DNA from 3 places in the Saccharococcus thermophilus genome. Region 3 is predicted to be linked to each of the others. Evidence: riboswitches for the same ligand, from Rfam matches in the RefSeq annotation. Region 3 holds a riboswitch; each other region holds the start of a gene.
The links. Region 3 has a riboswitch for S-adenosylmethionine ahead of BDD39_RS13800 (bifunctional homocysteine S-methyltransferase/methylenetetrahydrofolate reductase). Riboswitches for the same ligand answer to the same signal wherever they lie in the genome.

Region 1 (3,277 bases), 150 kb from region 3:
AAAATTTCTTGAAATTCTAGTGCAACATCATATATCGTAAAAATCAAAATGTAAAGTAAATTTTTTCGAGGTGAATACGAATGACATTCAAAATCGCCTGCCTTCAGCTGGATATTTTCTTCGGCAGCCCACACGAAAACGAACAGCTTGTAGAAAGAGAAATAGAAAAAGTTATAAAGGAACGTCCCGATGTCATCGTTCTTCCTGAACTATGGACGACCGGCTATGACTTAACCCGCCTCGATGAAATCGCCGATGAAAACGGCGAACGTGCAAAAGTGTTCATTACCAAACTGGCAAAATCGTACCAAGTCCATCTCGTTGCCGGCTCGGTCGCCAAAAAAACGGCAAAAGGCGTGACAAACACGATGTACGTCGTCGACCGAAACGGCACGGTCGTTAACGAATACAGCAAACTGCACCTCTTCCAGCTGATGGATGAGCATCTGTACCTCCAGCCTGGGGAAGATACCGGCTTATTTACGCTCGAAAACACCTTATGCGCCGGTGTCATTTGCTATGACATCCGCTTTCCGGAATGGATCCGCGTCCATGCGGTCCAGGGGGCGGAAGTGTTGTTTGTCGTTGCCCAATGGCCGCTCCCCCGCCTTGCCCATTGGCGCACGCTGCTTGCGGCGCGTGCCATTGAAAATCAATGCTACGTCGTCGCTTGCAACCGCGCCGGCAGCGACCCGAACAACGTGTTTGCCGGCCATTCCATGATCATCGATCCATGGGGAGAAATCATTGCCGAGGCAGGCGAGGAGCCTTGCGCACTCACCGCGCAAATCGATTTGCAAAAGGTGCAGGAGGTGCGGGCGCGCATCCCCATTTTTGCTGACCGACGTCCCGAATATTATCAGGCTGCAGAAAAAAAATTTCACAAAAAGTATTGACAAATGAATTCGTCAGCGTGTATGATTCCAATCAAACGCACAAATATTTGCCAACATAACAAAAATTCGAAAAATGAATATGCCAAAAATACTCTTATCAAGAGTTGGCTGAGGGAATTGGCCCAATGAAGCCCAGCAACCGACCGTAATACTATCGTGAGATAGGGCGCACGTTTTTTCGGCGCCGGAAGTTCCAACTTCCGCAAGGCACGGTGCTAAGTCCAACAGAAAGACTTGTTCTTTCTGGAAGATAAGAGGTGCGAAGAACTGGAATCTTCAAGCCTCTTTCTACGCAGAAAGAGGCTTTTTAATTTATTTGAACAAAGGGGGATTTTATTCCAATGTCGATCTCATATTCATCCGTTTATGAACCGTTAACAGAGCAAGGAGCCATTTCTTTAACTGTGCGCCTCGGTCTCTTCCGCGAAGGAGCGCCGCTTGTCTGCAGGGAAATCGGTGACGGCAACCTTAATCTCGTGTTCCGCATCGTCGATAAAGAAGCGAAAAAAGGCATTATCGTCAAACAAGCCCTTCCATATGCGAAAGTAGTTGGGGAAAGCTGGCCGCTTACCTTAAAACGTGCGGTAATCGAAAGCAATGCGCTGCGCACATTCGCCGGCTATGTACCGCAATATGTGCCAAAAGTTTACTATTCCGATGAATCTTTAGCCATTACCGTGATGGAAGATTTGTCGCATTTGCAAATTGCCCGCAAAGGCTTAATCGAAGGGAAAACATACCCGCTTCTATCTCAGCATATCGGTGAATTTATCGCAAAAACGTTATTTTACACGTCGGATTTCGGCATGAATCAGCAAGAAAAAAAACAGCTGGCGCAAAGCTTTGTCAATCCGGAACTGTGCAAAATCACGGAAGATCTCGTATTTACCGATCCGTTTTTCAATCATGAAACGAACAACTTTGAAGAAGAACTGCGCGACGATGTCGAAGCGCTTTGGAACGATGACAAACTTCACTTAGAAGTTGCGAAATTAAAGCGCAAGTTTTTAACCGAAGGGGATGCGCTTATCCACGGCGACTTACATACAGGCAGCATTTTCGCCAGCGACGAAGAAACGAAAATCATCGATCCGGAATTTGCGTTTTACGGCCCGTTCGGCTTTGATATCGGTCAGTTTTTCGCAAACTTATTGTTAAATGCGTTGTCCCGCCCAGAACCACAACAAGAGCCGTTATTCGCTCATATTGACAGCACATGGAAAGTATTTACAACTATCTTTTCCGAACTTTGGCATACGAACAACGTCGAACCGTATGCGAAAACAAAAGGACTATTAGAAGAGGTGCTGCACCACACCTTTGTCGATGCGATCGGTTTTGCCGGCTGCGAAGTGATCCGCCGTACAATCGGTTTGGCACATGTCGCCGACCTAGACGGCATCGAAAATAAAGAGGAACGTTTGCAAGCAAAACGCCATGCGCTTCGTCTTGGCCGCAGCCTTATCTTGCAACGCCAAAACCTGGCAAGCACAGAAGAAATCCGTTCTCTCTTTACCGAATCTGTCTCATTAACAGCAAATTAACCGAATGAAAGGAAGACGAACATGACCGAGCCATTCGCCATTCCTCGCTCTGTAGAGTGGAACGACACGCATATTACGATTTTAAATCAGCAAAAGCTGCCTTTAGTGACGGAATATTTGCAATTGAAAAATATTAAAGACGTTTGGGAGGCGATTGCGTCGCTGAAAGTGCGCGGCGCACCGGCAATCGGCATTACCGCCGCTTACGGCCTCGCGCTTGCCGCTCAGCAATATGAAACAGAATCAGTGGAAATTTTTAAAAAACAACTGCAAAAAGACCGTGACTACTTAGCAAGCGCCCGGCCAACGGCGGTCAATCTGTTTTGGGCGCTAGACCGCCTCGTTACGAGCGTCTCCCATGTTTCCTCTGTCAATGAAGCAAAAACGACGCTCGTCCATGAAGCGATTCGCATTCAAATTGAAGATGAAGACGTTTGCCGACGGATCGGGGAACATGCGCTTTCTTTGTTTCAAAACGGCGATCGCATTTTAACGATTTGCAACGCCGGCTCGATCGCCACCGCCCGTTACGGCACGGCGCTTGCCCCGTTCTATTTGGCGAAAGAAAAGGGAATGAATCTCCACGTCTACGCGTCGGAAACACGCCCTGTCCTGCAAGGGGCAAGATTGACGACGTGGGAATTGATGCAGGCCGGCGTAGACGTGACGCTTATTACCGACAATATGGCAGCGCAGACGATCAAAGCAAAAAACATTACCGCCGTCATCGTCGGTGCTGACCGCATTGCCGCCAACGGCGATACGGCCAATAAAATCGGCACGTTTGGCCTTGCCTTGCTGGCCAAAGCGTTCGGCATTCCGTTTTATGTAGCCGCG
Region 2 (3,277 bases), 1.2 Mb from region 3:
TTGAACAAGACAAATTAAAATGACAATCGTTGTAATCATAACGGTGTTGTCGTAGCGGTAATACCCGAAGCGAATCGCCAAGTCGCCGATGCCGCCGCCGCCGACAATTCCGGCCATTGCCGAATATCCAACTAAACTAATTGTTGTGATTGTAATTCCATGCACAATGCCAGGGCGTGCCTCAGGCAGCAGCACATCTTTGATAATCATCCAAGGTGTCGCTCCGACGGCAACCGCTGCTTCGATCACCCCTTTTTCGATTTCTCGCAACGATGTTTCTACAATTCTTGCAAAAAACGGAACGGCAGCGACCGACAAAGATACGGACGCAGCAGTAGGTCCGATCGTTGTTCCGGTAATCAGTTTCGTAAGCGGCAACAGCCCGACGAGCAAGATGACAAACGGTATCGAGCGAATCATATTGACGATAAAGCCAAGGACGGATTTGACCACTGTGTTCTCCAAAAACAGACCGCGGTCGGTGACGAATAAGAGAATTCCGAGCGGCAAACCGGCAAGGATCGCGACGAAAAGGGAAATTGCCACCATATAAATCGTCTCTAAAAACGCTTTGTTCAGTTCGGGAATTAAATCAATTAACGCATCAAGCAGCATGTGCAATCACTTCCAATCCGTTCGTTCTTTGCGAAATGTAGTGAATGGCCCGCTCGATTTCTTCCGGTTCGCCGATCAGCTCCATGACAAAGATTCCGAGCGGCATCTCTTGAATATACTCGATTTTTCCATGCAAAATATTGCATTTTACTTTAAAGGTTTGTAGCATATCAGAAACGATTGCTTCCTCGGCTGTCTTCCCTTTGAACTGGATTTTGACAATCGTTCCTGTCCGCTTCTGCAGCAGATGATCAGGGAGTTCAAACCGCAATATACTGTTGATAAAGGACTTTGTTAATTCTTCTTTCGGATTTGTAAAAATGTCATATACGGTACCTAATTCGATGATTTTCCCGTTTTGCATGACAGCGACGCGGTCGCATATATCTTTGACCACTTCCATTTCATGTGTAATCAGCACAATCGTAATGCCAAGTTCACGGTTGATTTTTTTCAACAGCGTCAAAATCGATTTTGTTGTACTTGGGTCTAGCGCCGATGTTGCTTCGTCGCACAAGAGGACGGTCGGGTCGTTGGCAAGCGCCCGCGCGATGCCAACCCGCTGCTTTTGCCCGCCGCTTAGCTGGGAAGGGTACGCATCCCGCTTATCGGAAAGCCCGACCATTTCAAGCAATTCATTGACTCTTTTTTCAATTTCTTCTTTTGGCTTTTTTGCCGCTTTTAAGGCAAATGCGACATTTTCAAACACAGTTTTGGAGCTGACAAGATAAAAGTGTTGAAAAATCATTCCGATTTTTAAGCGGGCCTGCCGCAGCTGTTTGTCATTCAACGTTGTTAAATCGACACCATCGATGATGACTTGGCCAGATGTCGGGCGTTCCAAAAGATTTAAACAGCGCAACAACGTGCTTTTGCCGGCACCGCTATAGCCGATAATTCCAAAGATCTCCCCGTCTTGAATGGTTAAGGATACGTTGTCGACGCCGACGACTTGCTTTTTTTTCGTGGAATAAATTTTTGTTACATTTTTTATTTCGATCATCACTTCTTCCCTCCCGATCTATTTGCGGAGTTTTATGTAATTGTGAAAAACTATGTATGTAAGAATTTTTGCTTCTTTGCTTTTCCTGGAGCTGGAAAATAAAAACGCCCCTTTCATTCAGAAAGAGGCATCGGTATGTAAATACCCGACTTATCTTTCAGAATGAAAGCCATTCTGCAGGAATTGGCACCGTTCCCTAAAAGGGAGGTTGCCGGACGTCATTGGGCCTGTTCCCTCGGTCACTCTTGATAAGCGGTTTGTTGTATGCAATTTTTACATTCATCATAATTCCAAGAAAGCCGATTGTCAATATTGGTTTTGGTGATGATAGGTAAGACAGCGCTTACATCATTGTTATACCGCGAAAAAGTTTTTTTGCAGGTGTTTTCCTTTTTCATGGAGAACAAATTAGGTACCGTCAAGAATTTTGTGTAATGTAAGATAGATAGGGTATCTCTGAAATGGATTTAGAATAGAGGGGGGATATTTCCTCCACACGAGAGACTGAATATTCAGTCTCTTGTGTGGAAAGGGAGAATCCTCCTATTTTGTTTATTTACAATATTTGGTTAACAATAACGTTCTTCAAACATTCGTTGAAGAGCTTCCTGCGCTTCGGCAAATCCTCTTAACTTTCGCCCTGCCCATTTCTCATTAAAATCTTGGATGGTCAAATACACGACTTTTTCCGCGGCTTCTAAACTGCTCAAACTGTTCATCGGCTTTAGACGTTTCCGAATCTCTTTGATCGTTCGTTCGATGACATTCGTCGTGTAAATCACACTTCGAATACTGCTTGGATAATCCATAAATGTAAGGAGGACATCCAACTCATTGGCCCAAGACTGAACTTCTCTTGGATATTTGCTGGACCATTTCGACTCAAACTGTTGAAACATTTGTAACGCCATCTCCTTATTCGGCGCGCGATAAATCAGCTTGAGATCCTCGGCCACTTCGAATTGGTCTTTTTTCCGAACACGGCTGAGGGTGTTGCGGACTTTGTGCACGACACAGCGCTGCACATCGGCTTTCGGATACACCGCCTTAAAGGCTTCCTCCAGCCCCGGAAGGCCATCGAAGACGCCAAGAAGCACTTCCTTGACGCCTCTTTGGTAGAGGTGTTGAAGAATTTCCTGCCATCCATAGGCGCTTTCTTGTCCTCCCACGAAGAAATCCAGAATTTCTCGATACCCTTCTTCATTCACTCCTAACACCACATAAATGACTTCTTTCTCTACCGTATCGCGGCGAAGTTTCACGTACAAGCCGTCCAAATATAAGACAGAATAACGTTTGGATAGTGGACGATGGTGCCATTTCTCGATGTCTTCTTTCACGACATCGGTAATACGGCTGATCGTCGCTGGAGAATAAGCATTTCCTAGAATTCGTTCGATAAACTTGCCAATTTCCCGTGTACTCATGCCACTTTGATACATCCTAATGATGGCTTCCTCCAGCCAGCCGGTGTGGCGTTGATAAGGGGCAAACAACTGTGTTTGAAATTCCCCGTTTCGGTCTCTTGGAACCAAAAGACCCTCAATCCGGCCATATTGCGTATCTAGATTTCGCTGATAGTAGCCGTTTCTCATATTCGGCGTTCCAGCCTGTTCGATTTCGAGGAAATGTTTGATTTCTTCCCGCATAATCAGCTCT
Region 3 (3,277 bases):
ACGATAACATCATTGTCTTCTTCGCTGAAAATCCGAGCGAAAGATATAATGGGGCAGCGATCACGACAGCAATGCCAAATCCGCTGACCGCTTCCAGGAAAGGACCTAAAGCGGCAGAAATAAGCAGTCCTTGCTCTGCCGGTGAATGGCAAAAGCGGAATAAACCATAAGCAATAATATTCATCGCTCCGCTTTCATTCAGCAAGTTGTACAAAAGCAGCCCAAACACTAATACATAAATGACCGTCACCGACAACAACATTCCGTGAATCGAGGAATGAAGCAAATCCTGCACCGACGCATCAAAAGAAAAAAAGGCCAATGCGAAAGCCAATCCATACGAACAGACAGCGGTATACAGCGCCGGCATTTTCAGCCAAACCAAGCAAATGAGAGCGAATAAAATAGGCAATCCTGCTAATAAGAAATGAATCGCATCATGCATAAAACATCCCCCTCTCCCCTTTTATCCACTATAGTGGATATATATAATTATTCTCTACAAAAAACTGTAAGTCAAGACAAAATTTCCACTATAGTGTAATATATGAAGAAAGGAGGAAGACAGTCATGAATTTTGGAAAAAACGTACGAGAAGCTAGAAAGCGTAAATCTCTTTCGCTACAGGCGTTATCAGAGCGCTGCGGAGTTAGCCGCTCCATGCTGTCGCAAATCGAGAGAGGAGAAAAAAACCCGACCATTCAGGTAGCTTGCCAGATCGCTGAAGGGTTAGATATGACTCTTTCACAATTATTAGGGGAAGATGATCAAAGCGAAGTCATTATCATTAGAAAAGATGAGCGATACGTATATAAAGACGAACGGAGCGGCTTTGAACGCCATCTTTTGTCCCCTTCTTTTCCGTCAAAAGGGATTGAGTTTGTTTTCAACCGGATCCCGCCAAAACAAGAGTCGGGTGTTTTTCCAAAGCATAAAAAAGGAGTAAAAGAGTATATCTCTGTAGCTAAAGGAAAGTTAAGAGTCGTGCTGGGAACCCAATCATATGACTTGGAAGAAGGAGATTCGATATACTACGAAGCCGATATAGAACATCGTTTCATCAATATCGGGGAGGAAGAATGCCACTACTACCTAGTCATTGATTCCAATTATATACATTCACTATAGTGAACAACACTGCTTTTTAACATGTCCACCGAGAAGTCTCCCACCTCTAAACAGAGTGTAGGTGGGAGAGGTTCATGCATTAATGCTTTTTTCTATTGAGGATGGAATATTTTCTTGAAAACGATTTTATTATATTGAATATTTTCAGAAAATGCTTTACATTATATATTAACTATAAACGTTTGGCTACAACTTCATAGCGAATTTCTTATCAAGAGAGGGGGAGGGACTGGCCCGGTGAACCCTCAGCAACCTGACGGATGTCAAGGTGCTAAATCCAGACAGGCAAAACGCCTGGAAGATAAGAAGAGACGATACATAAAAAGTCTTCTTCTTATAGAAGGCTTTTTTCTTTTACCATTTTCATAGAACGGGGGAATGAGCGTGGGGCTTTTGCAAGACTTAAAAGAACGCATCCTTATCGCCGATGGCGCGATGGGAACGCTATTATACTCGCACGGCGTCGACCGATGTTTTGAAGAACTAAACTTATCGAAACCGGAAGACATCCTTCATATTCATGAAGCATATATCGCCGCGGGTGCCGAGGTCATTCAAACGAATACATACGGCGCCAACTACGTCAAACTCGCCCGCTATGGACTCGAAGACGAAGTGCCGGCGATAAACCGCGCGGCGGCAAGGCTCGCCAAACAGGCGGCGGGAAATAAAGCCTACGTGCTTGGAACGATCGGCGGATTGCGCAGCATCAATAAAAGCGCCGTTTCCATCGAAGAGGTAAAGCGGACGTTTCGCGAGCAATTGTTTGTGCTGTTAAATGAAGACGTCGACGGCTTGTTGCTCGAGACGTATTACGATTTAGAAGAATTAGAGACGGTTCTTGCGATCGCGCGCAAAGAAACGGATAAACCGATTATCGCGCACGTCTCCCTCCACGAAGTCGGCGTTTTGCAAGACGGCACTCCGCTTGCTGAAGCGTTGGCGCGCTTGGAGCAGCTGGGAGCCGATGTCGTCGGGCTGAACTGCCGCCTCGGCCCGTACCATATGATCCGCTCGCTGGAGGAAGTGCCGCTGCCAAACAGAGCGTTTCTTTCCGCGTATCCGAACGCGAGCCTGCCGGATTATCGCGACGGACGGCTTGTCTATGAAACAAACACCGATTATTTTAAAGAAACAGCGCTCGCCTTCCGTGAGCAAGGCGTGCGCCTGATTGGCGGCTGCTGCGGCACGACGCCGAAACATATCGAAGCGATGGCGGGCGCCTTAACCGATCGGACGCCGGTGCAAACGAAAACGGTGAAGCGGCGCCATATTTCCATTTCCCTTCAATCGAACGAACCAAATGCCGTCCCGCCGCTGCAAGACATCGTACGCAAGCGGCGTTCGGTAATCGTCGAGCTCGATCCGCCGAAAAAATTAGGAATCGCCAAATTTTTAGAAGGTGCCAAAGCGCTGAAAGAAGCGAATATTGATGCGCTGACACTGGCTGACAACTCGCTGGCTACACCACGGATCAGCAACATGGCGCTCGGCTCCATCGTCAAAGAGCATCTTGGCATCCGCCCGCTTATTCATATCACCTGCCGCGACCGCAACTTGATCGGGCTGCAGTCGCACCTGATGGGCTTGCATACGCTTGGCATCACCGATGTGCTCGCCATTACCGGCGATCCATCGAAAATCGGCGATTTTCCTGGAGCGACATCGGTCTACGACTTATCGTCTTTTGACTTGATTCGGCTCATTCGCCAGTTTAATGAAGGGCTGTCGTATTCAGGAAAACCGCTCGGTCAAAAAACGAATTTTTCGATCGCCGCGGCCTTTAACCCGAACGTCCGCCATTTGGATAAGGCCGTAGAACGCTTAGAGAAAAAAATTCAATGCGGCGCCCACTATTTTATTACCCAGCCGCTTTATTCCGAACGGCAAATCGAGGAAGTGTACGAAGCGACGAAGCATCTTGAGACGCCGATTTACATCGGCATTATGCCGCTAGTGAGCGCGCGCAACGCCGATTTCCTTCACCATGAAGTGCCGGGCATCACGCTGTCGGAAGAAATCCGCTTGCGCATGGCGGCATGCGCCAACGACCCGGTACAATCGGCTCGCGAAGGAATTGCGATCGCCAAATCGCTCATTGACGCCGCTTTTGACTTATTTAACGGCATCTACCTCATTACGCCGTTTT

Region 1: it holds a riboswitch for S-adenosylmethionine, as region 3 does, so the genes downstream of both, mtnK (S-methyl-5-thioribose kinase) here and BDD39_RS13800 (bifunctional homocysteine S-methyltransferase/methylenetetrahydrofolate reductase) in region 3, are expected to answer to the same signal.
Region 2: it holds a riboswitch for S-adenosylmethionine, as region 3 does, so the genes downstream of both, BDD39_RS07415 (methionine ABC transporter ATP-binding protein) here and BDD39_RS13800 (bifunctional homocysteine S-methyltransferase/methylenetetrahydrofolate reductase) in region 3, are expected to answer to the same signal.

What each region holds. Positions count from the first base shown of each region.
Region 1 is NZ_JAASRS010000001.1:2,500,380-2,503,656, forward strand. Features, by position in the region: gene BDD39_RS12995 (carbon-nitrogen family hydrolase) at 81-896, shown strand; SAM riboswitch class I at 988-1,153, shown strand; gene mtnK (S-methyl-5-thioribose kinase) at 1,238-2,440, shown strand; gene mtnA (S-methyl-5-thioribose-1-phosphate isomerase) at 2,462-3,277, shown strand, end outside.
Region 2 is NZ_JAASRS010000001.1:1,432,749-1,436,025, reverse strand. Features, by position in the region: gene BDD39_RS07420 (methionine ABC transporter permease) at 1-615, opposite strand, end outside; gene BDD39_RS07415 (methionine ABC transporter ATP-binding protein) at 605-1,618, opposite strand; SAM riboswitch class I at 1,766-1,873, opposite strand; gene BDD39_RS07410 (IS256 family transposase) at 2,188-3,277, opposite strand, start outside.
Region 3 is NZ_JAASRS010000001.1:2,653,625-2,656,901, forward strand. Features, by position in the region: gene BDD39_RS13790 (L-lactate permease) at 1-445, opposite strand, end outside; gene BDD39_RS13795 (helix-turn-helix domain-containing protein) at 571-1,128, shown strand; SAM riboswitch class I at 1,334-1,436, shown strand; gene BDD39_RS13800 (bifunctional homocysteine S-methyltransferase/methylenetetrahydrofolate reductase) at 1,513-3,277, shown strand, end outside.